One region of the Streptomyces litchfieldiae genome, then DNA from elsewhere that is predicted to be linked to it. Evidence: riboswitches for the same ligand, from Rfam matches in the RefSeq annotation. Region 1 holds a riboswitch; the other holds the start of a gene.
The links. Region 1 has a riboswitch for S-adenosylmethionine ahead of RM590_RS35150 (aminotransferase class V-fold PLP-dependent enzyme). Riboswitches for the same ligand answer to the same signal wherever they lie in the genome.

Region 1 (7,470 bases):
AGCGGAGTGCCCGCTTCGGTTCCGGGGACCGCGAGCATGTCCCGGGCCATGGCGTCGTACTCGCGCCGGCCGAACGGCTGGGACTCAAGCCACTTGATGGAGCCGATGAAGTGCACCGCGCCGGCCACGGGTTCACGGTCGGCGCCGATCAGGTCGACCTCGGGGTTGCTCTGCCGGTTCCACCAGCCGCCGACCGCCTCCGTCCGCGGCCACCGCTCGTCGGGCAGCAGCCGCAGCAGCGACTCGCGGATGACCGGCTCGACCGCACGTCCGCGCCAGGTGGCCCAGGACCGCTCGATGCGTTCCAGGGCCACATCTCCGCGCCCGCGCTCGATGAGCGGGATTCCCCGTTGCAGGAAGGCCAGCCAGAATCGGAGATAGGGATCGGCGACGCGGTAGCGCTTGTTCCTGGTGTCGGCCTTGGCGGACAGCGGCAGATCGGCGGCGAGAATCCGCCTGGCCTGCAGGGTGTTCAGCAGCGGGGACAGTATCCCCGAAGGCAGCGCGCCCGCTCCCCCGGCATGTGCGGCGATGGCGGCGAAGGTCCGTTCCCCGCTGCCGACCGCCTCCAGGACCGCCCGCGCGTGCGAGGCGGCGGGGAACTCCCCCAGCAGCGACAGCTCCCCCGCTGCCAGCAGCGGCGACAAAGGGCTGGCCACCGCCTCGCGCAGGAAGTCCGTGCGGCGCGTCCCCGGCCGCCATGATTGGACGATCTCGGGAAAACCCCCGGTGATCAGCAGCGCGTCGACCGCGTCCGCCGCGTCCAGACCGGTCAACGCCTGCACGTCGGCCAGGTGCAGCGGCCGTACGGTCATCTTCGCCGCCCGCCCGAAGAACGGTCGGCCGTAGGACTGCAGCGCCTCCATCACCGACATGTCGCTGCCCACGAGAAGGAGCAGCACCGGCTTGGCGGACAGATGGCGGTCCCAGACCGTCTGCAGCGCCCCCTCGAACTCCCCGTCCTGCTCCACCAGCCACGGCACCTCGTCGATCACCGCGATGCTCGGGGCGTCGTCCGGCACCGCGACGGCGAGCGATCGCAGCGCCTGGTTCCAGTCCGCGGTCCGCAGCCCGGCCACCAGTTCGGCCCCCGGCAGCGTGGACTGCGCGAGCGTCGCCGCGAAGTCCGCCCGCTCGGCAACGGCGTTGCGGCCCCGGGTCGCCTGGAAGACCACATACGGAACCCGGGACCGGTCGCAGAACTCCTGGACCAGACGGGACTTCCCAACCCGGCGCCGCCCGGTCACAATCACAGCCCGCCCACGGGTGCCACCCGCGCCCTCGGACACCAGGCTCAGCTGCCGGGCCAGCACGTCGAGGTCGGCAGCCCTGCCCTTGAACTCCATCGCCACCCGGCCACCTAGAGCAGATTGAATCTTACGTAGATTGAATCTTACCTGCCACGCCCGGCCCCGGGGTGGCCCAGGGTGATTCCTTTCCCGCGGGTCGGGGTTTCCCGCTGGAGCGCCACCGGGTACACGCGGGGGCCTCATCATCGCCCCGGTCGGGCGCTCCGCCTGTCGCCGCCGGGCGGAGCGCGGGTCTCCCGGCCGGCGGCCGGGAGACCCGCCGGGGATCAGTGCGCGGGGAAGAACTTCACGCTGCCCGCACCCTGGGACTCGAAGCCGGAATTGGGCGGGATGTCGCGAGGAAGTTCGTAGGCGCAGGCGCCGTCGGCGTACAGGCGCGCGGTGAACACCGTGGCGTTGTACCCGCCGACCACCGTCTCCTCGGCGTCGCCGATCGGGTAGCACATGTAGGGCTCGGGGTAGTCCACCTTGTCCTGGCCCCCGGCCGCGGTGTGGTACCTGAACGTCCCCGTCTCATAGGCGTGGGCGGTGGAGGCCAGGCCCGGGACGGCGATGAGCGCGGCGGCGGCCACGCCTCCGGCGATGTGTCGAATGTGCATGTTTTCCTCTCCTGTTGGCAGTTGTGCCAGGGAGCCACAAATGAACACCCGCCGTGCTACCCCCCGCAACCGGTCGAATGCATAACGTACTTCCATCGCGTGATCCTCTTCCTCCTGGCGAGTGCACCGGGCGGACGCGATGTGGCAGAATCACCCGCAAGGTCACGAGTGACAGCGCCCATGGGCCCCGGCCCGCTGTCCGGCAACCCTCCTCCGTTGGCGGGGTGCCCCGGGTGATGACCGGGCCGCGGACAGCAGGGTCCGCGGCAAGCGCGGACCCCAGGAAGCTGTCCCGACATGAGCAATTCCACTATTTCTGCCATTTCCACCCCTTTCTCCGACACCGCCTCCGCCGTCGCGCTGCCCGTTCTCAGCGCGGATGTGCGGGTGCCGCTGCGCACCGGCGGCGAGATCGCGTACGCGGCGCTGGACTACGCGGCCAGCGCGCCGGTGCTGTCCCACGTCTGGGCGGATGTCGCGGAGTTCGCGCCGCTCTACGGCAGCGTGCACCGGGGTGCCGGTCATCTCTCCCTGCGCGCCACGGAGTTGTTCGAGCACAGCCGGGCGACGGTGGCCGCGTTCCTGGGCTGCCGCCCCGGCGACCAGGTGCTCTTCACCCGGTCCACCACGGACTCGCTGAACCTGCTGGCCGCGGCGCTGCCGCCGAAAACCCGGGTGTTCGTGTTCGAGTCGGAGCACCACGCCGCCCTGCTGCCCTGGCGGCGGCACGCGGTGACCCATCTGCCGGTGCCGGGCTCGCCGGAGGAGTCGGTGCGGGCGCTGGACGAGGCCCTGGCCGGGGCTCCCTCCGGGGAGCCGAAGCTGCTGTGCGTCACCGGCGCGTCCAATGTGACCGGCGAGCTGTGGCCGGTGCGCGAACTGGCCGCCGTGGCGCACCGGCACGGCGCGCGGGTGGTGCTGGACGCGGCGCAGCTCGCGCCGCACCGCCGCGTGAACATCGCCCAACTGGACGTGGACTGGGTGGCGTTCTCCGGGCACAAGCTGTACGCGCCGTTCGGCGCCGGGGTGTTGGCGGGCCGGGCGGACTGGCTGCGCGCGGCCGAACCCTACTTGGCGGGCGGCGGGGCGACGCGCGTGGTGGCGAGCCGGGCGGGCGGCGGGCTGGCCGTGGAGTGGGTGGCCGACGAGGCGCGCCACGAGGCCGGTTCGCCGAACGTCATCGGCTGTTACGCGATCGCCTCGGCCTGCCGGGCGCTGTCGGCGGCCGGGTTCGACGCGCTGGAGGCGCACGAGTCGCGGCTGCTGGGGCTGCTCCGGGAGGGGCTGGCCCGGGTGCCGGCCGTCCGGGAGCTGTCGCTGTTCGGGCCGGGCGCGCCCCGGGTCGCGGTGGTGTCGTTCACCGTGGCGGGCTGGGACAGCGCGGAGTTCGCGCGGGAGCTGTCGGAGCGGTACGGGATCGGCGTACGGGCGGGCCTGTTCTGCGCGCAGCCGCTGGTGCGCAGGCTGCTGGGCGCGCAGGGTCCGGCCGACGGCTGCGCGGGCCCGGAGCAGGCGGTGCGGGTGAGCTTCGGCGCGGGCACGCCGGAGGAGCACGTGACGCGACTGGTGCGCGCGGTCGGTGAGTTGACGGCGTAACGGCGCGGGCGGCGCCGCCGCGCATGGCGCGGGTCCCCCTTCGCGGCCCACCCCCGCGCCTGATAGCTTTGCTTTCAAAGCAAAGCCACCTACTCACCCTGGGGGTCACGCGTGAGCGGCTGGAACGAGCAGATCATCAAGGAATTCCGGGAGAACAACGGCGCGGTGGGCGGCATGTTCGAGGGCGCGCCCCTCGTGCTGCTCACCACGGCCGGCCGGCGCACCGGCCGGCCGCACACCACCCCGGCCGTCCACCTGCGGGACGGCGAGCGGTATCTGGTGTTCGCCTCCAACGCCGGCGGGCCCCGGCACCCGCACTGGTATCTCAATCTGCTGGCGAGCCCGCAGGTGACCGTCGAGACCGCCGGCGAACACGGTTCGGTGCGCAAGCTGGCGGCCCAGGCGGTGCCGCTGGAGGGCGAGGAGCGGGACCACTGGTGGGAACGGCAGTGCCAAGTCGACCCCGGCTTCCGCGAGTACGAGGCGAAGACCGACCGGACGATACCGGTGGTCGCCCTCCACCCACTGGTCCTCTCCCCCGGCGACGACCGCGCCCGGCTCATCGGCCAGCAGCTCCTCCAGGCCCATGACCTGCTGCGCGGCCAACTCCGGGATGTACGCGAGCGGTTCGCGCAGCTCGCCGCCGGGGAGCGGCCGGGCGCCGCGCCCGCGCCCGGGGCGGCCGAGCAACTGCGCGCGCACTGCCTGACGTTCTGCCATGGGCTGCACCTGCACCACATCCGGGAGGACGGCGCGTTCACCGCCTTCGAGGAGCGGTTCCCCGACCTGGTGCCCGTCATCACCCGGCTGCGCGCGGAGCACGCCGTGATCGAACGGGCGCTGGAGCGGCTGGCCGACCTCCTCGACCGGGAGCCGCCGACCGGCGACCCGGCGGCGCTGACGGCGCTGCGCGAGGAGGTGGAGGCCGCGGTCGCCGACCTGGAGGAGCACTTCGCCACCGAGGAGGCGCATTTCCTGCCCGCCCTGGAGGGCCTGGCCGCCGCGTCCTAAAGCGGCCCGGCGAGCCGCGCCCCGGCGCTGTTGTAGCGTGGGCCTCCCGGAGTCACCGGGAGTGGCCACGCGGCGTCGAAGGGGTTCAGCGGCATGACGGCGGAGGATCCCCGGGAGCTGAGCGCCGACGACGCGATCCGGGCGATGCTGCTGCTGATGCCGCGGGTGGCCGCTCGGCTGAAGCGGGTGGAGATCCCCGAGCGGCTGCGCTCGTTCAACCTGGCGCCGCGGCATCTGTCGCTGCTGGCCTACCTGTTGTTCGACGGCCCGATGCTGGTGAGCCGGCTTGCCGCCCGGCTGGAGGTCGCCCCCACCACGGTGAGCCTGATGGTGAGCGACCTCAGCCGGCAGGGCGTGCTGGAGCGGCACCCGGACCCGGCGGACGGCCGGCGCACCGTTGTGACGCTCACCGAGGAGCCGGAGACCCGCGCGGCGATCGAGGGCTGGCTCGCCAACGGGGCGCACGCGTGGCGGAAGGCGTTCGAGCCGTTGTCCCCCGCCGAGCGCGCCCTGTTCGTCCGCACGATCTCGACCTACGAGAACGCGGCCCTCGGCGGCACCGACGAGTAGGCTACTCCGCCAGGACGGCGGCGAGCCGGTCCAGGGCCCAGTCCAGTTCGGCCTCGGTGATCGTCAGCGGCGGGGCCAGGCGGATCGTCGAGCCGTGGGTGTCCTTGACCAGCACGCCCTCCGCCATCAGCCGCTCGCTGACCTGCCGCCCGGTGCCGATCGACGGGTCCACGTCCACCCCGGCCCACAGCCCCCGGCAGCGGTGGCCCACGACGCCGTGGCCGGCGAGGGCCGTCAGCCGGGCGTTCAGCAGCTCGCCCAGCTCGGCCGCGCGGCGCTGGTACTCGCCGGTGCGCAGCAGCCCGATCACGGCCGAACCGACCGCGGCGGCCAGCGGGTTGCCGCCGAAGGTCGAGCCGTGCTCGCCGGGGCCGAGTACGCCCAGCACCTCGCGGCGGGCGACGACCGCCGAGACGGGGACGATGCCGCCGCCCAGCGCCTTGCCCAGCAGCAGCATGTCGGGCAGCACGGACTCGTGCTCCACGGCCAGGGTGGTGCCGGTGCGGCCCAGGCCGGACTGGATCTCGTCGGCGATGAACAGCGCGTCGGCCCGCCGGGTCAGCTCGCGCACCGCCGTGAGATAGCCGTCGTCGGGGATGATGACGCCCGCCTCGCCCTGGATCGGCTCGATCAGCACGGCCGCCGTGGTCTCGTCGACGGCCGCCTCCAGGGCGGGAATGTCGTTGTAGGGCACGACGCGGAAACCGGGGGTGAACGGGCCGAAGCCGTCGCGCGCGACCGGGTCGCTGGAGAAGCCGACGATGGTGGTGGTGCGGCCGTGGAAGTTCTCCGCGGCCACCACGATCGTGGCCCGGTCGCGGGGCACGCCCTTGACGTCGTAGGCCCACTTCCGGGCGACCTTGATGCCGCTCTCCACGGCCTCCGCCCCGGTGTTCATCGGCAGCGTCACGTCCAGGCCGGTCAGCGCGGCCAGGTCCTCGGCGAAGCCGGCCAGGCGGTCGTTGTGGAAGGCCCGGGAAGTCAGCGTCAGCTCGTCCAACTGGCGGCGCGCCGCGTCGATCAGCGCGGGGTGGCGGTGGCCGAAGTTGAGCGCCGAGTACCCGGCGAGCATGTCGAGGTAGCGGCGCCCCTCCACGTCCGTCACCCACACGCCCTCGGCGCGGGAGACGACGACGGGCAGCGGGTGGTAGTTGTGGGCGAGCACCGAGGACTCGGCGCGGATCAGCTCCGCCGAGGAACGGGTGGGGGTACCGGTGAGCGGTGCGGTCATGGCCGGATCTCCTGAGTGCAGCACTTGATGCCCCCGCCGGCCTTGCGCAGCTCGGACAGGTCGAGGGGGACGGGAACGTAGCCGCGGCGCGCGAGCCGTTCGGCGAGGCCGTGCGCCTGGGCGGCGATGAAGACATGACGTCCGTCCGAGACGGAGTTGAGGCCGAACGCCATCGCGTCCTCCTCGGTGGCGAGCACCGCGTCGGGGAACAGCCGCTCCAGCACGGCGCGGCTGCCCGGGGTGAACGCCGCCGGGTAGTAGGCGACGTTCGCGGCGCCCGGGTCGTCCTGCCCGTCGTCGAGCGCGAACAGCGCGGTGTCGAGGTGGTAGAACAGCGGATCCGCCAGGCGCAGCCCGACGACCGGCACACCGAAGAACTCCTGCGCCTCCGCGTGCGCGGCGGGCGCGGTGCGGAATCCGGTGCCGGCCAGCAGATAGGGGCCGACGGGCACGAGGTCGCCCTCGCCCTCGCACACCGCCTGCGGCTCATGGACGTCGAAACCGGCGTTCTTGAACCACAGTTCGTACGCGGCGCTCTCCGGCTGCCGCTGTGGCGCGGCGAAGCGGGAGCCGAGGACGCGGCCGCCGAGGACGACGGCCGCGTTGGCGGCGAAGACCATGTCGGGCAGGTCGGGCAGGGGCGCCACGGTCTCCACCGTGTGCCCGTGGTCGCGGTAGGCCCGGACGAGGGAGTGCCACTGGTCGAGGGCCAGGGCGGTGTCCACCGGGGTGTCCTCGCGCATCCAGGGGTTGATGGCGTAGCGGACGTCGAAGTACCGGGGTTCACAGGTCAGGAAGCGCCGGGGGCGGCGAACGCGCGGGGCTGGCATACCACCCACGGTAGGAACGCCGTGAGCGGCCGACAAGAAACCACGATTGCGCGTGCACGCAGCGGTGTTGCGTCGTTGGGCCGGTCAGCGGCGGTTCGTTTCGTCCGCGTGGGTGGCCGGGGACGCGCCGGCCTCCGGACTGCCGGAGAGGAGGTGCGACAGGACGATGACGCTGATCGTCTTGCGGATGAACGGCACCTCCCGGATGCGTTCCAGCACCTCCTCGAAGTGCTCGATGTCGGCGGCCCGGATGTGCAGGAGGGCGTCGGCGCCCCCGGTGACCGTCATCGCGGCGGTCACCTCCGGGTAGTCCCGCACGACCT
Region 2 (21,830 bases), on a different contig from region 1:
CATTCCGCGCCCGGGGGAGTGATGGAAACGGAGACGGAGCCCTATGTGCGCCTCGCCTCACTGCGGGAGCTGCACCAGGTCGTCGCTCAGCTCAACACCGCCCGCAGCATGGCGGACACCCTCCAGACCATCGCCGACGGCGCCGTGGCCGCGCTGGGCTTCGAGCTCGCCGCCGTCAACCTCGTGAGACCCGACGGAGACCTCCTCGTCGCCGCCGTCGCGGGCAACGACAAGGCCGAGGCCGCCATCGCCGGCCGCACCGGCTCCCGGGAGTCCTGGGAGCGGCGCCTGGCCATGGGGACGCGCTGGGGCGAGCTGAGGTTCATCCCCTACACCGAGGGCTGGGTCCTCGACCACGACGACGTTCCGCAGTGGCACACCACCGGGCCCGCGCCTCGTTACCCCGAGGAGTGGCACCCCATGGACCGGCTCTTCGCCCCCATGTACGCCTCGGACGGCGAGCTGCTCGCCGTGCTGGAGGTGGACCGCCCGCGCAACGGCCGCCGCCCCGGCGCCTGGGGCTGCGAGGCGCTCCAGCTCTACGCCTCCCAGGCCGCCATAGCCATCAGCAACGCCCGCCTCCGGGGGAACATGCAGCGGGCCCTCATCCGGCTGGAGCGCGAGCAGCAGGCGCTGCGGGCCAGCGAGGAGAGCTTCCGGCAGGCGTTCGAGTACGCGCCCAGCGGCATGGCCATCGCCGAGGTCGGCGGCGACAACAACGGCCGCCTCATCAAGGTCAACGACGCGCTGTGCCGACTGCTCGGCCGACCCGGCGCGGTGCTGCGCCGCTACAGCTTCGCCGACCTGGTGCACCCCGAGGACACCGGCGTGCTGCTGCGCACCTCGGCCGAGGGCGGACGCGCCGAGCTGCGGCTGGCCCGGCGCGACGGCTCCTACGTCTGGGTCTCCCTGCGGAACTCGGTGGTCGCCGACGCCGCCGACGGGCCGCAGGTCCAGCTCACCCACGTCGAGGACATCGAGGAGCGCAAGCGCCACGAGCTGGCGCTCGCCCACCGCGCCAGCCACGACTCGCTGACCGGGCTGCCCAACAGCGCGGAGCTGCGCGCCCGGCTCGGCGGCCGGATCTGCGACACCCCGCCGGACCGCTACGGGCGGGACTCGGTCCCGGCCGGCGGCCGGATCACCGACGCGTTCGAGGGCCTGGGCACGCCCCCGCCGCGGCCCTACGACCTCCACGAGCACGTCTACACGCCGGAGGCTCCCGGCGGCGACGGCAAGGGACTGGCCGTTCTCTTCTGTGATCTGGACGGCTTCAAGTCCATCAACGACCGGTTCGGCCATGTATGTGGCGATGCCGTGCTCGTCGAGGTCGCCCGCCGCCTGGAGCAGGGCGTCCGGGACAACGACACGGTCGCCCGGCTCGGCGGCGACGAGTTCGTCGTGCTGGCCGAGGGGCTCGGCCCGGCCGAGGCGTCCGACCTGGCGGTCCGGCTGCGGAACGGGATCATCCCGCCGATCCGCGTCGAGGGCCGTTCGGTCCGGGTCGGCGCGAGCTTCGGCATCGGGTGGGCGGCGTGCGGGATGACGACCGAGGAGGTGCTGGAGTCGGCCGACCAGCGCATGTACGTGGAGAAGCGCTCCCGGTCCCAGGGCAGGCGCCGGGCGGGCTGACCGCGCGCCCGGCCGGGCCCGGCGCCGGACGGTCGGCGCTGTCGTCCGAACGGGGTAGGCTCGCGCCCGTACGGCAGGTGGGGGAATCGCAGTATCAGCGGTATGTAAGGAGCGGCAGTCGATGAGCGCGGGGCACACGGGCCAGGGCACGCCCGACGAGGGCGACGACCCCTTCGCCTACCTCTATCGACCGGAGAACGGCCAGGCGCAGGCGCCGCAGGGGCCGCGGCAGCCCTCGTACAACCAGGTCCGCCCGGTGGGGGAGCGGACCTTCGGCGGCCAGCAGGGCCACCGTCAGCCGCCCGCCCAGCCGCCGCGCCCGGACGCGTACTACGCCGCGCCCGAGACCCAGCCCGGCGGCACCCCGCCCTACGGCGGCCCGCCCGACCGCCGCCGGCCCGCTCCCGAGCCCCGGCGCAACGGGCTGCTGATCGGCGCCATCGCCGTCGTCGTCGCCGTGGTGCTGGGCGTCGGCGCGGCGATCCTGTTCAGCGGCGACGAGAACGACCCCGAGGCGGGCGGCGGCTCCACCACCGAGCCCACGGACGACGGCGGCGACGGCGGCGGCGAGGAGCCGACCGACGACCCGTCGGACGACCCCACCGATGAGGAGCCGGACCCGGGCGAGCTGCCCGCGGCCGAGCTCACCGACCTCCAGTTGGGCAACGGCGCCGCCGTGGCCTCCGAGATAGGCGGCGCCCGCTCGGCGGACGGCTCCTACATCGCCATCCAGGGCGCGCCGGGCTCCACCGTCACCTGGACGTTCGACTTCACGGGCGAGCCCGGCCTGTACCGCCTGTACACCGGATACTCGACCGTCACCGAGGGCCAGGGCATGTCGTTCGCGGTGAACGGCACCCCGCGCACCGACCCGGTGAACATGAAGGACTACGCCACCGGCAGCGACCAGTGGGATTCGAGCTGGGTCAGCACCTACAACCAGGTGGAGCTGAAGGAGGGGGCGAACACCGTTCAGTTCACCTGCACCAGCTCCTGTGACGTGATCATCGACCAGATGTACATCACCGAGGACCGCGACCAGTCCTAGCCAGTGGCCAGCGCCCGCAGGAAGCGCACCACCGTCGCCGTCATCGCCGTCCGGCCCGCCGCGAGGTAGCGGCGGGGGTCCACGCCGTCCGGGTCGGCCGCGAGGTGGGCCCGCACGGCGCGGGTCAGCGCGGCGTTCAGCGCGGTGCCCACATTGATCTTGGTGAGGCCGGCCGCCACCCCCCGGCGCAGCTCCCCGTCGGGCACGCCGGAGGAGCCGTGTAACACCAGCGGCACCCCGACCGCCGTCCGCAGCCTGGCTATCAGCCCGTGGTCCAGGGCGGCGGTCCGTTCCGTCATGGCGTGGCTGCTGCCCACCGCCACCGCCAGCGCGTCCACGCCCGTGTCCCCGACGAAGCCCGCGGCCTCCGCCGGATCGGTGCGCACGCCGGGGGTGTGGGCGTCCCCGGGCTTGCCGCCGATCCGGCCCAGCTCGGCCTCCACCAGCAGTCCGTGCCGATGGCCGAAGCGCACGGCGGCGGCGGTGGCGCGGACGTTCTCCGCGTACGGCAGCGCCGAGGCGTCGAACATCACCGAGCCGAACCCCGCCGCGGGCGCCGCGCGCAGCAGCGCCTCGCTCGTGACATGGTCCAGGTGCAGCGCGAGCGGCGCGCGGGCCTCGCGCGCCAGCGCCGTGAGCGCCGCGGCCAGCGGCGCGAGCCGCCCGCCGTGGTGCGCCACCGCGTTTTGCGAGACCTGGAGGACGGCAGGCGCGCCGGCCGCGTCCGCGCCCGCCGCCACCGCCTGCGCGTGCTCCAGCGTGATCACGTTGAACGCGGCCAGGGCGCGGCCCGCGGCGCCGGCGTCTCGCAGCAGCTCGGCGCAGGCCACCAGGGTCACGGCCGCACCAGCCACTCGCCCTTGCGCATGACGCCCACGAGCCCGAACTCCCCGTCCAGGACCACGAGATCGGCGTCCTTGCCCTCCTCGATCGAGCCCACGCGGTCGTCGGCGCCCAGCAGCCGGGCGGGGGTGGCGGACAGCGCCCGGACCACCTCGGTCACCGGCAGCCCGTCCACCGTGACGGCGCGGTGGAAGGCGCGGTCCAGGGTGAGGGTGGAGCCGGCGATGGCCCCGCCCTCGGCGAGCCGGGCGACGCCGCCGGACACCTCGACCTTGAGCGGCCCCAGCGGATACAGGCCGTCGCCCATCCCGGCCGCGCCCATGGCGTCGGTGATGAGCGCCACGCGGTCACCGCCGGCCGTGCGGAAGGCCAACTGGAGCACGGACGGGTGCAGATGGGTGCCGTCGTCGATCAGCTCAAGGGTGATCCGCTCGTCCTCCAGCAGCGCCGCGATCGGCCCGGGGGAGCGGTGGGCCAGCGGCGGCATCGCGTTGAACAGGTGGGTGGCCACGGTCGCGCCGGCCTCGATGGCCCGCCGCGTCACCTCGTAGGTGGCGTCGGTGTGGCCGACCGCCGCGATCACGCCGTTGTCGCGCAGCAGCCGCACCGACTCGATGCCGCCGGGGAGTTCGGGCGCGAGCGTCAGCATCCGGGCCGCGCCGCGCGCCGCGTCGAGCAGCTTGCGCACCGCGGCCGGGTCGGGGTCGCGCAGCAGGCCGGGGTCGTGCGCGCCGCACCGGTTGGCGGCGATGAACGGGCCCTCGAAGTGGATGCCGGCCAGTTCGCCCTGCTCCACCAGCTCGGACAGCACGCCCGCCTGGACGCCCAGCTCGCCCAGGTCGCCGGTGACGGTGGAGGCCACCATGGTCGTGGTGCCGTGCGCGCGGTGGGTCCCGATGGCGCGCAGCGCCTCCTCCGCCGAGCCGGCCGAGAACGAGGCGCCGCCGCCGCCGTGCACATGCAGATCGACGAAGCCGGGCACGACCCAGTGGCCGGTGAGGTCCAACTCGGCGACGCCGTCCGGCTCTTCGCGGCGGTCCCCGGCGATCCGGGTGCCCTCGACCGTCACCCGGCCGTCCTCGACGACTCCGGTGGGCCGGACCACGTTCGCGCCGGTGAGCACGGTGCGCTTCATGACGGGGAAACCTCCGCGTGGGTAGGGAGCGTGGTGTGGTCCCAGGCGAGCAGGCCCGCGCCCAGGCAGCCGGCGGCGTCTCCGAGCGCCGCCGGCACGATGGTGGGGAGCCGCTGGTACGTGGCCTTCGCCGCGAGGGCGGCGTGCAGCGGCGCGAGGAGCGTCTCGCCCGCCTCGGCGAGCCCGCCGCCGACTATGACGGTCGCCGGGTCGAGCAGGGTGATCGCGGTGAGCAGGCCGTCGGCCAGGCCGTCCACGGCCTCCCGCCACAGCGACACCGCGCGCGGGTCGCCGTCGGCCACCGCGCGGGCCGCGTCGGCGGCGGTGGCGCCCGGCGTGCCGGAGGCGGCGGCCCAGGCGCGGCCGACGGCGGCGGCCGAGGCCACCGTCTCCAGGCAGCCGCGCTGGCCGCAGCCGCAGCGGGCGCCGCCCGGCCGGATCACGACGTGTCCGAGATCACCCGCGCCGCCGCGCGCGCCGGGCTCCACCCGGCCCTCGATCCCGATGGCCCCGGAGATGCCGGTGCCCAGCGCGACGAACAGGAAACGGGCCTCGCCCGCCGCGGCGCCCAGCCGCCCCTCGGCCAGCCCACCGGCGCGCACGTCGTGGCCCAGCGCGACGGGCACGCCGTCGAGCCGTTCGCTCACCATCCGGCGCAGGGGCACGTCCCGCCAGCCGAGGTTGGCCGAGTAGACCGCGACGCCCGCCCGTTCGTCCACGATCCCGGGCACGGCGACCCCGGCGGCGGCCGGCGGGCGGCCGAAGCGGTCCAGCCCCGCGCCGCGCAACTCGTCGGCGAAGTCCAGGATTCCGGCCACCACGGCGGCCGGGTCACCGGCCCCCGGCGTGGGCCGGCGCGCCTGGTACAGCGCCTTGTTGTCCCGCCCGGTCAGTGCGGCTTTCAGCACGGTGCCGCCCACGTCGAGGGCGATCACGTAGTTCTCCTGGAGACTCACACGCGCCAGTCTCGCCCGAGACGGGGGAAGAGGTCTAGTCCACTACGGAAGGATCACCGAGCGCGTCAGATGACGGGGCCGGTCCGGATCCAGCCCGCGGGCCACCGCCACCGCCACCGCGAGCCGCTGCACGCGCACCAGATCCGCCATCGGATCCACACCCGGCGCCGTCACCAGCAGCCCGCCCGCGCGCCGCACGTCCTCCGCCAGCCCCTCCGGCGCCGCGCCGAACAGCCACACCACCCGCCCCGGCCCCGCGATCGAGACGGGCCCGTGCCGGTACTCCATCGCCGGATACGCCTCCGTCCAGACGCCCGCCGCCTCCCGCATCTTCAGCGCCGCCTCCAGCGCCAGCCCATACGTCCAGCCCCGGCCCAGGAACGTCCACTGCCCGGCCGTCAGCGCCTCCTGCGGCAGTTCGTCGCCCAGCCCGGCCGCCGCGTCCGCCGCCGCCCCGGCCACCGTGCCCACCCCGGGCGGCAGCGCCCCCGCCGCCTCCAGACCGGCCCGCAGGAACGCCAGCGCGCTCGTCGCGAACCGCGTCTGGACCACCGACTCCTCGTCCGCGTAGTCCAGCACCGCCACATGCGGCGCCGCCCGCAGCACCGGCGCGGCCGGGTCGGCGGTCAGCGCCAGCACCGGGGTGTCCGGCCGCCGCTGCCGCAACACGCCCAGCAGCTCCAGCACTTCGGTCGTCGTCCCGGACCGGGTGATGGCCACCACCCGGTCGTAGCCGCGCCCCACCGGGAACTCGGAGGCCGGATGCGCGTCCGTCTCGCCCTGCCCGGCCGCCTCGCGCAGCGCCGCGTACGCCTGCGCCATGAACCACGAGGTGCCGCAGCCGGTCACCGCCACCCGCTCGCCGGGCCGCGGCAGCGCGGCGGCGAACCCCGCGGCGCGCACGCCGCGGACGTCGTCGGCGGCCCGCAGCCAGCACTCCGGCTGGGTGGCGATCTCCCGTGCGGTGTGGGAGGTTTTGGACGTATTGGGAGACATGTACGGCTCCTCGCCGGTCGATTCGGTCCCGAATAGGGGGTAAGGGCGTGGCGCACAGGGGCTGTTGTTAAAGCGATACCACTGGTGGGGATGCTGTGACGGCCCTCGGCAGGGCAGACTCTGACTTTTGGGTGCCACCGGGGGCGCGGGTGCACACCCGAAAACGCAGCAATCAGGACACAAAGGGGAAGTCAACGTGCGACGTCGGCGGTTCATGGGCCTGACGGCAGGTCTCACCAGCGCCATCGGCCTCTCGGCAACGACCACGGCATGTGGCGGATCGGGCGGCGGCGACGGCCACTTGCGGATGCTCGCCGCCGAACTCACCGACGACGGCAGCTCCCAGCGCTACTGGGAGGAGCTGGTCGCCGACTTCAACGCGGAACACCCCGACATCCAGGTGACCGTCACCCTCGTCCCCTTCGCGGAGGCCACCGAGGAGGCCGCCCGGCTGGTCGCGGAGGGCGACGCGCCGGACCTCGCGCAGCTCGCGTCGTTCGCCGAGTTCGCCACCCAGGGCCAGCTCTACAGCGCCAACGACGTGCTCAACGTGCCCGTCCAGAGCGACTTCATACCCGCCGTCGCCGCGGCGGGCGAGGTGCGGCGCATCCAGTACGCCATGCCCGTCTTCGCCATCATCCAGCGGCTCTTCTACAACAAGGCCCTCTTCGACCAGGCCGGGCTCGACCCCGACTCCCCGCCGCAGAGCTGGAACGAACTGCTCGACGCGGCCAGCGCGCTGCGCACGGCGGACGTGCCCATCCCGTTCGGCCTGCCCTTCGGCCACTCCGACTCGCACGTCGAGGCGGTGCTGTGGATGCTCGCCGGCGGCGGGCACCTCACCGACGCGGCGGGCAGCTACACCATCGAATCCCCGGCCAACGTCGAGACGTTCACCTGGCTGCGCGACGAGCTGACCGGCCAGGGCCTGACCGGCGAGGCCAAGCCGGAGGAGACCGGCCGCCACGACCTGTACGAGCAGTTCGTCTCCGGCCGCGTCGGCATGCTCACCGCCGACCCGATGCTGCTGCCGCTGTGCGAGGCGGCGGGGCTCGACGCCGGCACCGGGACCGTGCCCGGCCGCCGCGGCGCCAGCCTGTCCACCGTGGGCGAGGCGTCCTGGCTGCTCGCCTTCAACCAGCACGGCAAGCGCGAGCAGATAGGCACCTTCCTCAACTGGGCGTTCTCCGGCGGCTACGAGAACGTCAGCGGCTTCGCCGACGAGAACCAGCTCCTGCCGATCTCCACCCCCACCAGCCAGGCCATGGCCGTCTCGGACTCCCCGAACCACCAGCGCCTGCGGCCCTTCATCGACGAGCTGCCGAGCGCCACGTTCTTCCCCTCCGGCAAGGTCTCCTGGAACACCGTCGCCCTGGACATCTCCCGGGAGATCGGCAACACCGTGCGCGAGGGCAGCGACGTCGCCGACATCCTCGGCCGGCTCCAGAGCGCGGCCGAGGAGGCCGACCGGGACGCGGAGGCCTGACGCCCGTTCCGGGCCGCCGGGCGGTGTCCGAGGCGCCGCTTACACTGACCCGGATGACCAGCCAGCCGGAGCACGCCGCGGGAGACGGCGCGGACGGTCTCAGCGACCGGGACCGCGCCGTCCTCGCCGTCGAGCGCCGCGCGTGGCCGGGCCCCGGCACGAAGGAGCGGGCCATCCGCGAGCGCCTCGGCATCTCGCCCACGCGCTACTACCAGTTGCTCAACGCCCTGCTGGACGATCCCCTCGCCCTCGCCCACGACCCGGTCATGGTCAACCGCCTGCGCCGGGTGCGCGAGGCGCGCCGCCGGCGCCGGTAAAGTCATGTACATGGGCAGCCTCCCCGTACCCTCGACGGACGCCGGCCGCGCCGGCCTCACGGCACTTCTCGACCAGCCGGAACGAGCCCTGATCGCCGTCGACTTCGACGGCACCCTGGCCCCCATCGTGGCCGACCCCGAGCAGGCCAGGCCGCACCCCGACGCGGTGCCCGCGCTGGCCCGGCTCGCCGGGCGGGTGGCCGTCGTCGCCGTCATCACCGGCCGCCCCGCCGAAGTGGCCGTCCGCCTCGGCGGCTTCGCGGGCCACCCCGAGCTGGCGGGCCTCACCGTGCTGGGCGCATATGGCGCGGAGCGCTGGGACGCGGCCACCGGGGAGCTGCGCACCCCGCCGCCGCACGAGGGCGTCGCCGCCGCGCGCGCCGAGCTGCCCGCGCTGGTCACCGGCACCGGGGCGTTCATCGAGGACAAGGGCGGCGCGCTGGCTGTCCACACCCGCCGCGCACCCGACCCGGTCGGCGCGTTCGCCGCGCTGCGCGACCCACTGGCCGCGCTCGCCGCCCGGCACCGCCTCGCCCTGGAGCCGGGCCGCCTGGTGCTGGAGCTGCGCCCGCCGGGCATGGACAAGGGCGCGGCCCTGACCGCACTGGCCCGGGAGTCGGGCGTCGGCTCGGTGCTGTACGCGGGCGACGACCTGGGCGACCTGGCCGCGTTCGAGGCGGTCGCCGAACTCCGCGACACGGGCGTGGCCGGCCTGCGGGTGTGCAGCGGCAGCACCGAAGTCCAGGAACTGGCCGCAGCCACCGACATCACGGTCAACGGCCCCGAAGGCGTCGCCCACCTTCTGGCCACCCTGGCCGACCACCTGCGGGCCCCATAAGGGGCGCGAGGCGGTGACATTGTGCGGCTCCGCCGCGTGGGCGCGACCAGCCACGAACGACCGGCATATACGCGACGGCAGTCCCAGCCAACGGCTTCAGCCGCGCAACGCGGCGAGCTGCTCCAAGAACCACGTCTGCGGCGGCAGCGCCGTCGCCGCCGCGGACAGCCGCTTCGTGCGGCGATCCCGCTCGTCCGCGTCCATCGACAGCGCCCGGTGCAGCGCCTCCGCCGTGCCGGCGATGTCGTACGGGTTGACCAGAAGCGCGTCCTCGCCCAGCTCGGCCGCGGCCCCCGCCTCCCGGGAGAGTACCAGCGCGCATCCCCGCTCGGAGACGACCGGCACCTCCTTGGCGACCAGGTTCATCCCGTCGCGGATCGGGTTCACCAGGGCGACGTCCGCCATGCGATAGGCCGCCAGCGAACGCGCGAAGTCGTCCTTCACATGCAGCACCACCGGCGTCCAGCCCTCCGTGCCGAACGCCGCGTTGATCTCCTCGGCCACCCGCGACACCTCGGCCGTGTACTCCCGGTAGACCGCCAGGTCCTGCCGCGAGGGGTAGGCGAACGCGACGTGCGTCACCCGCCCCCGCCACTGCGGCCGGTCGGTCAGCAGCCGACGGTAGGCCAGCAGGCCCCGCACGATGTTCTTCGACAGCTCGGTGCGGTCCACCCGCACGATCGTCCGCCGGTCGCCGACCTGCGCGCGCAGCGCGGCCAGCCGCTCGTCCACATCCGGCCGGAACGCCCGTTCCCGCAGGAACTCCGCGTCGGCCCCCAGCCCGTGCACGCCCAGCCGCGTGGTCCGGCCGCCGTGCGTGACCGTGAGGCCGTCCGCCTCCGACATCTCCGCGCCCAGCACGTCGGCGCAGCAGGCGGCGAACGCGCGCGCCCAGCGCCGGGTGAGGAACGCCGCGCGGTCCGCGCCCAGGATGCCGAGCAGCACCCGCCGGGCGATCGCGTCCGGCAGCACCCGGAACAGCTCGGGCGGCGCCCACGGCGTGTGCGAGAAGTGCCCCACCCGCAGGTCCGGGCGCCGCTCGCGCAGCAGCCCGGGCACCAGCGACAGGTGGTAGTCCTGCACGAGCACGGCCGAGCCGGGGGCGGCGTCCTCGGTGAGCGCGTCGGCGAAGGCCGCGTTGTACGCCGCGTACTCGCTCCACTGCGCCTCGAAGGCGGCGTCGAAGACCGGCTCGAACGGGGTCTGGTACAGCAGGTGATGGATGAACCACAGAACGGAGTTGGCCACGCCGTTGTACGCGGCCTCGAACGTCCCGGCGGGGATGTCCAGCATCCGCACCGCCTGGCCGCCCGTGTCGGCCGGGTCCAGTCGGGACCCGAAGCGGGCCACGGCCGCCCGGTCGCCCTCGCCCAGCGCGGCGCAGATCCAGGTGCCGGTGCCGGGGCGGAGGGCGCTGAGGCCGGTGACCAGGCCGCCGCCCCCGCGCCGCGCGGTGAGCGAGCCGTCCTCGCCCAGGGTGAAGCTCACCGGGCCGCGGTTGGACGCGACGAGGACCTGACCCTCGGTGTCGGGCCCCGGGGGGTGCTCGGCGGAGTGCTCGGTGGCAGTCACGCGCGGAGGCTTGCCAATCGCGGCACTCGCGAAACGTGGGCCCCATCACACCGCCCCGGTTTCACACCGTCGGGTGGCGGTGAAACCGGGGCGGTGACGCGCTCGGACAACGACTACGCCGCCTGCCGCGCCGTGTACTCGGGGATGGTCGCCATGGGCGGGCGCTCCTCCGCGTTGATCGGGTGGGTGAGCGCGGTGAACCCGCCCTCCTCGGTGCGCTCGAACTGGGTCAGGCCCAGCCGGATGGGCAGCACCGAGCCGGGCAGCCGGCTCTGCGCGGTGCGCATGATCGCGGCCGCCATCCGGCCCAGGGCCTGCCCGTCCTGGTGTCGGTGCTTGCGCACGCCGACGTCGACCTGGCCCACGGCGTCGAGGCCGACCAGGTTGAGGGTGTCGATGAGCATGCCCAGCTCCACGCCGTAGCCCACCGGGAACGGCAGCCGCTCCAGCAGCGAACGGCGGGCCGCGTACTCGCCGCCCAGCGGCTGCACCACGCCGGCCAGCAGCGGCCAGTGCAGGTTCAGCAGGGGGCGGGCGACCAGCTCGGTGACCCGGCCGCCCTGCTTGGCGCCGGACGGGTTGTCCCCGAGGGGCCGGTCGTACATCGCCTTGACCAGTTGCACGCCGGTCTCGGTGAGCAGGGGCCCGACGATGCCGGAGACGAACCGCGAGTCGAAGTCCCGCAGGTCCGCGTCCACGAAACAGATGATCTCGCCGCTGGCGGCCAGCAGGGACCGCCACAGCACTTCGCCCTTGCCCGGAACGGATGGCACCCGCGGCAGGATCTCGTCGCGGTGCACCACCTTGGCCCCCGCCGCGGCGGCGACCTCCGAGGTGCGGTCGGTGGAGCCGGAGTCCACCACCATCAGCTCATCGATCAGTGGCACGTCCTCCATCAGGTCACGCCGGAGCGTTTCCACGATGGCACCGACGGTAGCCTCCTCGTTCAGCGCGGGGAGAACCACGCTGATGCTCCCGGCCGCACCCGCCGCGCGCTTCGCGCGCATGAGCTGCGGCAGCGGGCGGTCGGCGGCGTCCCAGGACCGGCGGCCCAGCCACTCCTCTGCCTCATCCAGCACGAATGTCGCTCCTGTTCGCATTCGGCCACATTTACATCCGTATGGCCGTACTGCCCCTTCCTGGTGGAGTCCGAACCCGTCGGGACCAGGTTTCTTCGGCGATTCTTCCGAATCGGCCAAAGGCGTCTCGCGGATCGGACGGCCCGGGCCATTGTGCGGGCCGTCCGTTACAGTCTCGAACAGCGCAGGTGTCCTCCGCATATCGGGAACACCTGCCGACAACTGCATACCGCTCATCCAGAGGGGCAGAGGGAACGGCCCGTTGAAGCCCCGGCAACCCTTCCGCCGGATCTCGTGACGACGCGAGGCTCCCGGTGGGGAAGGTGCCAATTCCGGCCTGCGGCGAGAGGCGTCGCGGGGAAGATGAGGAGAGGGCCTCGTACCCATGTCTGTGCCAACAGTCACCGCGTCCGCACGCAACGCCACCCCGGCCGTCGATCTCGGCCCCGCCGTGGCGCTCTCCTGCCGGGAGTGCGGGGAGCGCTTCCCGCTCACTCCGGCCTTCGCGTGCGAGTCCTGTTTCGGCCCGCTGGAGATCGCCTACGATCTGCCGGCGGGCGACCCCGAGGGCCTGCGTCGCCGCATCGAGGCGGGCCCCGCGAACATCTGGCGTTACGCCCCGTTGCTGCCCGTGCCCGCCGACGTGGCCGGCAAGCCGAACATGAACCCCGGCTGGACGCCGCTGGTCAAGGCCGACCGGCTGGCCGCCGAGCTGGGCGTCACCGGCGGCCTGTACGTGAAGGACGACTCGGGCAACCCGACCCACTCCTTCAAGGACCGGGTCGTCGCCAACGCCGTCGAGGCCGCCCGTGCCTTCGGCTTCACCACGCTCTCCTGCTCCTCCACGGGGAACCTGGCCGGCGCCGTCGGCGCCGCCGCGGCCCGCGCGGGCCTGCGGGCCTGCGTCTTCATCCCGCACGACCTGGAGCAGCCCAAGGTCGTCATGGCCGCGGTGTACGGCGGCGACGTCGTCGGCATCGAGGGCACCTACGACGATGTCAACCGCTTCTGCAGCGAGCTCATCGGCGACCCCGCCGGGGAGGGCTGGGGCTTCGTCAACGTGAACCTCCGCCCGTACTACGCGGAGGGCTCCAAGACGCTGGCCTACGAGATCTGCGAGCAGCTCGGCTGGCGGCTGCCGGACCAGCTCGTCGTCCCGATCGCCTCCGGCTCCCAGCTCACCAAGATCGACAAGGGGCTGAAGGAGCTGATCGCGACCGGTCTGGTCGAGGACCGCCCCTACAAGATCTTCGGCGCCCAGGCGACCGGCTGCTCGCCCGTGGCGCAGGCGTACAAGGCCGGCCACGACGTGGTCCGGCCGGTGCGCCCCGAGACCATCGCCAAGTCGCTGGCCATCGGGAACCCGGCCGACGGCCCCTATGTGCTGGACATCGCGCGGCGCACCGGCGGCGCGGTCGAGGACGTGTCGGACGAGCAGGTCGTGGACGCCATCAAGCTGCTCGCCCGCACCGAGGGGATCTTCGCCGAGACCGCGGGCGGGGTGACCGTGGGGGTGACCCGCAAGCTGATCGAGGCCGGCGTGCTCGACCCCACGCTGACCACGGTCGTCCTGAACACCGGCGACGGCCTCAAGACCCTGGACGCGGTGGAACCGACCACCGGTCCGTCCGCGATCATCCGTCCGAACCTGGACTCGTTCCGAGAGGCTGGCCTCGCATCATGAGCGTTACTGTCCGAATCCCGACCATCCTCCGTACCTACACCGGCGGTCAGGCCGAGGTCTCCGCCGAGGGCGGGACGCTCGCCGAGGTGCTGGCCGACCTGGAGCGGAACCACCAGGGCATCTCCGCGCGGGTGCTGGACGACGAGGGCAGGCTGCGCCGTTTCGTGAACGTTTACGTGAACGACGACGACGTCCGTTTCGCCGATGGGCTGGGCACTGCGACGCCCGACGGCGCCGGCGTCTCGATCATCCCGGCGGTCGCCGGAGGCTGACATTCCGTTTCCGTTACGACCGCCCCGCGCCTTCTCGGGTTCGGGGCGGCCGCGCGTTCCCGGGCGCTAGAGTGAGCGTGTCCCCTTCAGCATGAGCGTTTCCCCGGCGTTCAGCAGTGTGCTCCGCATGTGAATTCACGACACTTGCCGCCAAGAATATGCGCCGAATCGGTGCACCAATTGTCGGGTTGGCACTTTTGGGGTGCGGAGAAACATTCAACTTTCTACTCTTGTGCGGTATTTGCCCGTTCTGATCCGTCAAGAATTCTCTGCCGAATGGCCTGTTGCACTGGGCGTCCGTCCAGATACATTCAGCGGCGGTCGACGCGTTCCGGCGCACACCCCCCGACCGCCCGGGGGTGGGGTCTGAGAGGTCTGACCCGGGTCCGCGAAGTGCGGTCTCGTGAAAGGGCCAGCAAAATGGGGAGTTAGGAATGGCTCAGGGCACCGTCAAGTGGTTCAACGCGGAGAAGGGCTACGGCTTCATCGCGGTAGACGGTGGTGCGGACGTGTTCGTCCACTACAGCGCGATTCAGATGGACGGCTACCGCACTCTGGAAGAGGGACAGCGGGTCGAGTTCGAGATCTCGCAGGGACAGAAGGGTCCACAGGCCGACATGGTCCGAGTGAGCGCCTGAATCGCCGACCGCACCGCGACCTCCGAACAGGGCTCGCACCCAGCCGGGTGCGAGCCCTGACGCGTGCCCGGTTCCGCGCCGGCGCCGCCCCTGTCTGCTTGCACTCTCATGGCCAGAGTGCTAATCATGGGCGTTAGCACTCTGAAGGTGAGAGTGACAGCAAGGACCGGTTCGGTGAGGTCACGAGGCCGGCGGAGCAAGGAGCCGCCGGGTCCCGGGGCCGTCCGTCGCGGGCGCCAGCGCGGTCCGGAGCAATCCACCCCAGTCCTGGGAGGACCACTTCACATGGCCAAGATCATCGCGTTCAACGAGGAGGCGCGGCGCGGCCTTGAGCGCGGGATGAACCAGCTCGCTGACGCCGTCAAGGTCACGCTCGGCCCCAAGGGCCGGAATGTCGTGCTGGAGAAGAAGTGGGGCGCCCCCACGATCACCAACGACGGTGTGTCGATCGCCAAGGAGATCGAGCTCGAGGACTCCTACGAGAAGATCGGCGCCGAGCTCGTCAAGGAAGTAGCCAAGAAGACGGACGACGTGGCCGGTGACGGCACGACCACGGCGACCGTGCTGGCGCAGGCGCTGGTCCGCGAGGGCCTGCGCAACGTGGCCGCCGGCGCCAACCCGATGGCCCTCAAGCGGGGCATCGAGGCCGCGGTCGAGAAGGTCTCCGAGGCCCTGCTGAACCAGGCCAAGGAGGTCGAGACCAAGGAGCAGATCGCCTCCACCGCCTCCATCTCCGCCGGTGACACCCAGATCGGCGAGCTGATCGCCGAGGCCATGGACAAGGTCGGCAAGGAAGGCGTCATCACCGTCGAGGAGTCGCAGACCTTCGGGCTGGAGCTGGAGCTCACCGAGGGCATGCGCTTCGACAAGGGCTACATCTCGGCGTACTTCGCGACCGACATGGAGCGCATGGAGGCCGAGCTCGAGGACCCGTACATCCTCATCGTCAACTCCAAGGTCAGCAACGTGAAGGACCTCCTTCCGCTGCTGGAGAAGGTCATGCAGTCGGGCAAGCCGCTGCTGATCATCGCCGAGGACGTGGAGGGCGAGGCGCTGTCCACCCTCGTCGTCAACAAGATCCGTGGCACCTTCAAGTCCGTCGCCGTCAAGGCCCCGGGCTTCGGCGACCGCCGCAAGGCGATGCTGGGTGACATCGCGATCCTCACCGGCGGCCAGGTCATCTCCGAGGAGGTCGGCCTCAAGCTGGAGAACGCGACCCTCGACCTGCTGGGCCGGGCCCGCAAGGTCGTCATCACCAAGGACGAGACGACCATCGTCGACGGTGCGGGCGACAGCGACCAGGTCCAGGGCCGGGTCAACCAGATCCGCGCCGAGATCGAGGCCTCCGACTCGGACTACGACCGCGAGAAGCTCCAGGAGCGCCTCGCGAAGCTGGCCGGCGGCGTGGCCGTCATCAAGGCCGGTGCCGCCACCGAGGTGGAGCTGAAGGAGCGCAAGCACCGCATCGAGGACGCGGTGCGCAACGCCAAGGCCGCCGTCGAGGAGGGCATCGTCGCCGGTGGTGGCGTGGCCCTGCTCCAGGCGTCCAGCGTCTTCGACAAGCTGGAGCTGGAGGGCGACGAGGCCACGGGTGCCGCCGCGGTGCGGCTGGCCCTGGAGGCCCCGCTGAAGCAGATCGCGGTCAACGCCGGCCTCGAGGGCGGCGTCGTGGTCGAGAAGGTGCGGAACCTCACCCCGGGTCACGGCCTGAACGCCGCGACCGGTGAGTACGTCGACATGCTGGCCAACGGCATCATCGACCCGGCCAAGGTCACGCGCTCCGCGCTGCAGAACGCCGCCTCCATCGCGGCGCTCTTCCTGACCACCGAGGCCGTCATCGCCGACAAGCCGGAGAAGGCCGCCGCCGGCGCCGGCGACGCGGCCGGTGGCATGGGCGGTGGCATGGACTTCTGAGTCCATCCGCGTCCCTGCCAGCAGGGTGCAAGGGGCGGCATCCCGCACGGGGTGCCGCCCCTTCGCGTTCGCCCGCGCCCCCGGCGGGTACTCCGGGAGTCATGCGTCCACTCGCCAGAGGGCTGCTGGCCGGCGCGGCCGGCACCATCGCCCTCAACGCCGTGACCTACGGCGACATGCTGATCCGCGGCCGGCCGGCCAGCACCATGCCGGAACGGGTCGCCGACCGCCTCGCGCGCCGGGCCGGCCTCGACCCGGACGGCGACGAACGCGCCCCGAACCGCGAGCAGGCCGCGGGCGCGCTGCTCGGCGTTCTCACGGGCCTGGGCGCGGGCGCCGTCTACGGGCTGGCCCGGGCACGCGCCGACGGCCCGCCGCCCGCCCTCGCCGGGCCACTGCTCGGCGCCGCGGTCATGGCGGGCAGCGATGTACCGGCCACCGCGCTGGGCGTGACGCGGCCCGGCACGTGGAGTGCGGGGGCCTGGCTGTCGGACGTGGTGCCGCACATGGCCTACGGCGTGACCACGGCGGCGGTTTACGACGCGACGAGGCGCGCGTAGCGCGACGCGCTCCGCTTGGGGCTGTGGTCGCGCACGTGCCGGCCGTACGTGGCTGGTCGCGCCCACGCGGCGGAGCCGCTCAAGGTCACGGCCCCGCGCCCCTTAAGGGCCGCTGGCCCTCGGCTCGGCCTAGCGGAGTTTTTCCAGTAGTTCCACGTCCGCGAGCAGCGCGGGGGCCACGTGTTCGTCCAGCCAGGCGTGCCGGTCCTGTCCGTAGCCCCGGGGTGTGGCCTCGATCAGCATGATCAGGTTGAGGTAGCAGCGGTAGAGCGCCATCCGGGTGTGGGCCGCGTCGTCGAAGGTGGTCGTGCCGTAGCCCGCGAGCAGGGCGGGGTCGTCGTCGGGCATGCCCAGCAGGTTGAGCGAGGTCAGCTCGGCCAACGGGTCGCCCCAGAACATCCGTTCGCCGTCGATGAGGGCGCTGACGCGGCCCTCGTGCAGCAGAACGTTGCCGTCCCAGAGGTCGAAGTGGACCAGCACCGGCACCGTGACCTCGGCCAGTGCCGGGGTGGCGGCGCCGGTCAGTTCGCGCAGGCGCGCCGCGGGCACGGGCAGGTGGACGGCGAAGCGGTCGGCGTCCGCCAGCAGGGCGTCCATCATCGCGGTGAACGCCGTGGGCCAGTCGGCACCGGCCGGTATCGCGCCGCCGGGTAGCCGAAGCGCGGGCCGGTGACCGTGTGCAGCCGCGCGGTGAGCGCGCCCAGCTCGTGGCGCAGCCGGTCCCGGTCGGCGGCGGGCGGCGGGGCCTCGTGCCAGCCGGTGCCCGGGCACTCGGTCATCAGCACGAAGTCGTCGTCGGCGGCCACCACGGCGGGCGCCGGTACGCCGACGTCCGCCGCGGCGCGGTAGAACGCGACCTCGCCGCGCAGGATGTTGCGTTCGTACGTCAGCGCGGGCACGTCCCTGGACGGCGGCAGCTTCAGCACCAGGCGGGTGCCGTCGGTCAGCCGGACGCGGTGGATCGTGTTGTAGGTGCCGCCGGACAGCGGCTCGTGCCCGGCCAGCTCGTCCGGGGTCCGGCCCGCCGCGGCCAGGCAGCGGTGTATCTCGGCGGTGCTCATGAGCGGGCCGCCGTCAGCGCGGCGCGCAGGTGTCCGCGCGATTCGGTCAGCAGGCGGCCGGCGGTCGGCGCGTCCACGCCGCCCAGGATGGTGAGGATCGCGTGCTTGACCTCGCCGCCGGTGGCGGTGAGCGCGGATTCGATCACGTCGTCGGGCGCGCCGGTGGCGAGCTGGACGATGCGCCGGGAGCGGGCGCGTAGTTTCTCGTTGGAGGCGCGGACGTCGACCATCAGATTCCCGTATGTCTTGCCAAGTCGGATCATGCTGATGGTCGAGATCATGTTGAGCACCAGCTTCTGGGCGGTACCGGCTTTCAGCCGGGTCGAGCCGGTGATCAGCTCGGGACCCACCACGATCTCGATGCCGTGCTCGGCCGCCGCCGCCAGCGGCGAGTCCGCGTTGCAGGACACACCGATGGTCAACGCGCCCAGCGCGCGGGCGTGTTGGACGGCGCCGACCGCGTAGGGCGTGCGGCCGGAGGCGGAGACGCCGACGACGACGTCGTCCGCCGTCACCCCCAGCGCCGCCAGGTCCGCCGCCGCCAGCCGGTCGCTGTCCTCCGCGCCCTCCACGGCCGTCACCATGGCGTCCGGGCCGCCCGCGATGAGGCCGATGACCTCGCCGGGCGCGGTGTTGAACGTGGGCGGGCACTCGCTGGCGTCCAGCACGCCCAGCCGCCCGGCCGTGCCCGCGCCCAGGTAGAGCAGCCGGCCGCCGCGCGCCATCCGTTCCGCCGCCGCGTCGATGGCGGCGGCGATGCGCGGCAACTGGGTGGCGACGGCGCCGGGGACCAGGGCGTCCTCGGCGTTCATCGTGCGGGCGATGTCGAGCGTGGAGCGCTGGTCGATCTCGGCCAGCTCCGGGCGGTACGCCTCGGTCGTCAGCGAATCGAACTCGGTGGACATCGGGAGCGGCTCTCCGGTGGGTGATTAGCGTTCACGTGGCGAGTGACGGTGGGCCAGGGCCTCGTAACTGGCGTGCAGCGCGGGCGCCGCCCTCTCGTAAGTGCGCTGCGCGACGCCTATGAACAGGCAGTCCACCACCAGCAGTTGACTGGTGCGGCTGGACATCGCGGCCGGCCGCAGCTCGCTCTCGCGGGCCGTGGAGGTGGTGAGCACGTGGTCGGCGTACTGCGTCACCTCGCCGTCGGGCCGCCCGGTGACGGCGATGGTGGTGGCCCCGTGGTCGAACGCCGCCTGGAGCGGCTCGATGACGTCCACCGTGCGGCCGGAGTGGGTGATGGCCACGGCGACGTCGCCGGTGCGGAGCTGAACGGCGTTGGTGACGGCCAGGTGCGGGTCCGCGTGCGCGTGGGCGATGAGCCCGATGCGCAGCAGCTTCTGCGCCAGGTCCTGGGCGACCAGGGAGGAGGCGCCGGTGCCGTAGACGTCGATGCGGCGGGCGGAGACCAGCGCGCCGACGGACGCCTCCAACTGGGCCAGGTCGAGGGCGCCCGCGGTGTCGGCGAGGGTCTGCCGTTCGTCCTGGGTGAGCTTGGCGACGACCTCGCTCATCGGGTCGTCCACCGAGATGTCGGCGGTGACGGCGGGGGCTGCGCCGGACGCCTGCTGCGCGGCGAGGCCGGCCAGGGCCAGCCGCAGGTCGCGGTAGCCGGGGTAGCCCAGCAGCCGGGCGGTGCGCACGACGGTGGCCTCGCTGGTGCCGGTGCGCTCGGCGAGGCCGGTGACGGTGAGCGCGGCGCAGCCGGCCGGGTCACCGGCGACCGTCTCGGCGACGCGCTGCATGGAACGGGTCATGGAAGGCGCCATGGTTCGCACCTTCGCGGCGAGCGCGCCCGGCTCGGGAGGAGCGGGTCGGGGCGCCACGGCGACGGGTCGGGGTCTGCCGGTCCGCCGGACGAAATTTTCCTTCATGGCATTCCTCACGTCTGAAACGTATTTTCGGAAGAGATGTCCGTCAAGCCCTCCCAGGTGGCCGGGCGGGTCGGCAAACCGCCAGAACTCTGGTCCAATGGTCGGTATGGAACAGCCCACTTCGGAAGAGGCCCTGCATCGGGGGAGGGCCCTGGTACTGGCCGATCTCGCGGCGGACGGGGTGGCCGGCCCGGAGGAAGTCTCCATGCTGGAGAAGGCAGTTTCGCACCGCCGCTGGTGGTGCGACCAGTGGCCGGCGGGGGCGGTTTTCGTCACCGGGCTGCTGGCCCAGGACATCCAGGACGCGCTGCTGGCCACGCGCGGGCGCTGGCCGCTGTGCCCGTTGTGCGCCGAGGAGGAGTTCCACGCGCTGGACGTCGAGCCGGAGCTCGGCGAGGACCCGCACTGGGTGTGCGGCGTCACCGGGCGCCCCGTGGCCGCCGTCGGCTCGCTGGCCGGGGCGCGCCGGTGACCGTGTACATCGACCCGCCCGCGTGGCCCGGGCACGGGCGGCTGTGGTCGCACCTGGCGAGCGACGTGTCCTTCGCCGAACTGCACGATTTCGCCGCCCGGTTGGGCTCCCCGCCGCGCGCCTTCGACCGGGACCACTACGACGTGCCCGAGGAGCGTTACCGGGACGCCGTCGCGCTGGGCGCGGTGGAGGTCGGCAGCAGGGAGCTGGTGCGCCGGCTGCGCGAGGCCGGCCTGCGCCGGCCCAAGCGCCGCTGAGCCCGCCAGGATCAGGCAGGCAGCTCGTACGCGGCGGTCCGCATCGTGACCTCGCCGGTCTCGCCCTCGACCTCATAGGTCACATAGAGGGTGGAGCCCAGCACGGAGAGGGTCGACGGCGAGGTGAACGACGCGCCCTCGATCCGGGGCAGCACGCCCACCAGCGTCTGCGCGCCCTCCTGCGGGTCCAGCGCCGCCACGTGCTGGTACCACTCCGCCTCGGCGCCGGCCTCCTCGCCGTACACCGCGAGGACCCGGCCGTCGCCGCCGCCGAGCGTGGTGGGCGCGGGGAACGCCTCGCGCCACAGCTCGGAGCCGGTGGTCAGGTCGAAGCCCAGGCGGTCATCGCTGGCGAGTTCGAACGCGAACATCACCTGGCCTTGGACGGAGGCCCACTGCGGGCCGAACATGAGGTCGATCTCGCCGCCCTCGACCTCCTCGACGATCTCGGACAGCACCTCGCCGTTCTCGTCGAACGTCACGAGCTGGCCGGCCGTGGTCAGCACGGTCAGGTGCTCGCCGCCGGGTATGACCTCGGCCACGCCCTCGTACTCCAGCGGCATCTCCGGGAGGGTCCACAGCTCACTGCGGCTGGCCGCGTCGAACGCCGTGAACTGGTAGACCTCCTCGAAGATGTCGCACTGGGCGACGGCCACCAGGTAGTTCCCCCCGGCCGCCCAGCGGGCGCCGTCCTGGCAGTCGGTGCCGCCGGGCACCGTGGGCGGCGGGAGCTCCTCGCCCGCGACCGTGAACTGGTGCATGTCCTTGCCGCCCAGGCTGACCGAGACGACGTCGTCCGCGACCGTCACGCCGACGAACGAGATCAGGCCGTCCTCGGGCGTCAGGTCCTGGGTCCACAGCGGCTCGGCGCCCTCGGCGTCCGAGTCCACCACCGCCAGGATGCCGCAACTGTCCTCGCCGGGCGCCGCGTTGTACATGACCGCGCCGATGCCCTCGGCGTTCGTGGTGGGCGACACGGCGCACACCTCGCCCACGCCCGACGGTGCCGTGAGCTCCCAGCGGACCTCGCCGCCGGCGGCGTCCAGGCTCCGCACTCCGCCGTCGGTGACCTCGGCGACCGTGCTCTCGGTGGCCCACAGCGCGGTGGACGCCACCCCGTCCTCGTTGGCCCCCGGCGTCGGTTCGCTCTGCCACAGCTCGGTCAGCGCGTTGTCCGGGGCGTCGCCGCCGTTGCC

Region 2: another riboswitch for S-adenosylmethionine. It lies ahead of thrC (threonine synthase); the one in region 1 lies ahead of RM590_RS35150 (aminotransferase class V-fold PLP-dependent enzyme).

What each region holds. Positions count from the first base shown of each region.
Region 1 covers NZ_JAVREL010000044.1:2,447-9,916, reverse strand. The annotation lists gene RM590_RS35160 (ATP-binding protein) at 1-1,346, opposite strand, end outside; gene RM590_RS35155 (hypothetical protein) at 1,577-1,909, opposite strand; SAM riboswitch class IV at 2,070-2,188, shown strand; gene RM590_RS35150 (aminotransferase class V-fold PLP-dependent enzyme) at 2,207-3,505, shown strand; gene RM590_RS35145 (nitroreductase/quinone reductase family protein) at 3,617-4,516, shown strand; gene RM590_RS35140 (MarR family winged helix-turn-helix transcriptional regulator) at 4,610-5,086, shown strand; gene rocD (ornithine--oxo-acid transaminase) at 5,088-6,317, opposite strand; gene ddaH (dimethylargininase) at 6,314-7,147, opposite strand; gene RM590_RS35125 (Lrp/AsnC family transcriptional regulator) at 7,232-7,470, opposite strand, start outside.
Region 2 covers NZ_JAVREL010000005.1:243,236-265,065, reverse strand. The annotation lists gene cdgB (diguanylate cyclase CdgB) at 22-1,632, shown strand; gene RM590_RS11910 (carbohydrate-binding protein) at 1,754-2,680, shown strand; gene RM590_RS11905 (class II fructose-bisphosphate aldolase) at 2,677-3,519, opposite strand; gene nagA (N-acetylglucosamine-6-phosphate deacetylase) at 3,516-4,658, opposite strand; gene RM590_RS11895 (ROK family protein) at 4,655-5,614, opposite strand; gene RM590_RS11890 (SIS domain-containing protein) at 5,657-6,610, opposite strand; gene RM590_RS11885 (ABC transporter substrate-binding protein) at 6,807-8,096, shown strand; gene RM590_RS11880 (DUF3263 domain-containing protein) at 8,150-8,413, shown strand; gene otsB (trehalose-phosphatase) at 8,424-9,251, shown strand; gene RM590_RS11870 (alpha,alpha-trehalose-phosphate synthase (UDP-forming)) at 9,348-10,823, opposite strand; gene RM590_RS11865 (glucosyl-3-phosphoglycerate synthase) at 10,937-11,902, opposite strand; SAM riboswitch class I at 12,133-12,272, shown strand; gene thrC (threonine synthase) at 12,288-13,586, shown strand; gene RM590_RS11855 (MoaD/ThiS family protein) at 13,583-13,858, shown strand; gene RM590_RS11850 (cold-shock protein) at 14,293-14,496, shown strand; gene groL (chaperonin GroEL) at 14,782-16,410, shown strand; gene RM590_RS11840 (hypothetical protein) at 16,512-16,970, shown strand; gene RM590_RS11835 (phosphotransferase family protein) at 17,100-17,741, opposite strand; gene murQ (N-acetylmuramic acid 6-phosphate etherase) at 18,028-18,936, opposite strand; gene RM590_RS11825 (MurR/RpiR family transcriptional regulator) at 18,961-19,800, opposite strand; gene RM590_RS11820 (hypothetical protein) at 20,012-20,377, shown strand; gene RM590_RS11815 (DUF4031 domain-containing protein) at 20,374-20,634, shown strand; gene RM590_RS11810 (outer membrane protein assembly factor BamB family protein) at 20,646-21,830, opposite strand, start outside.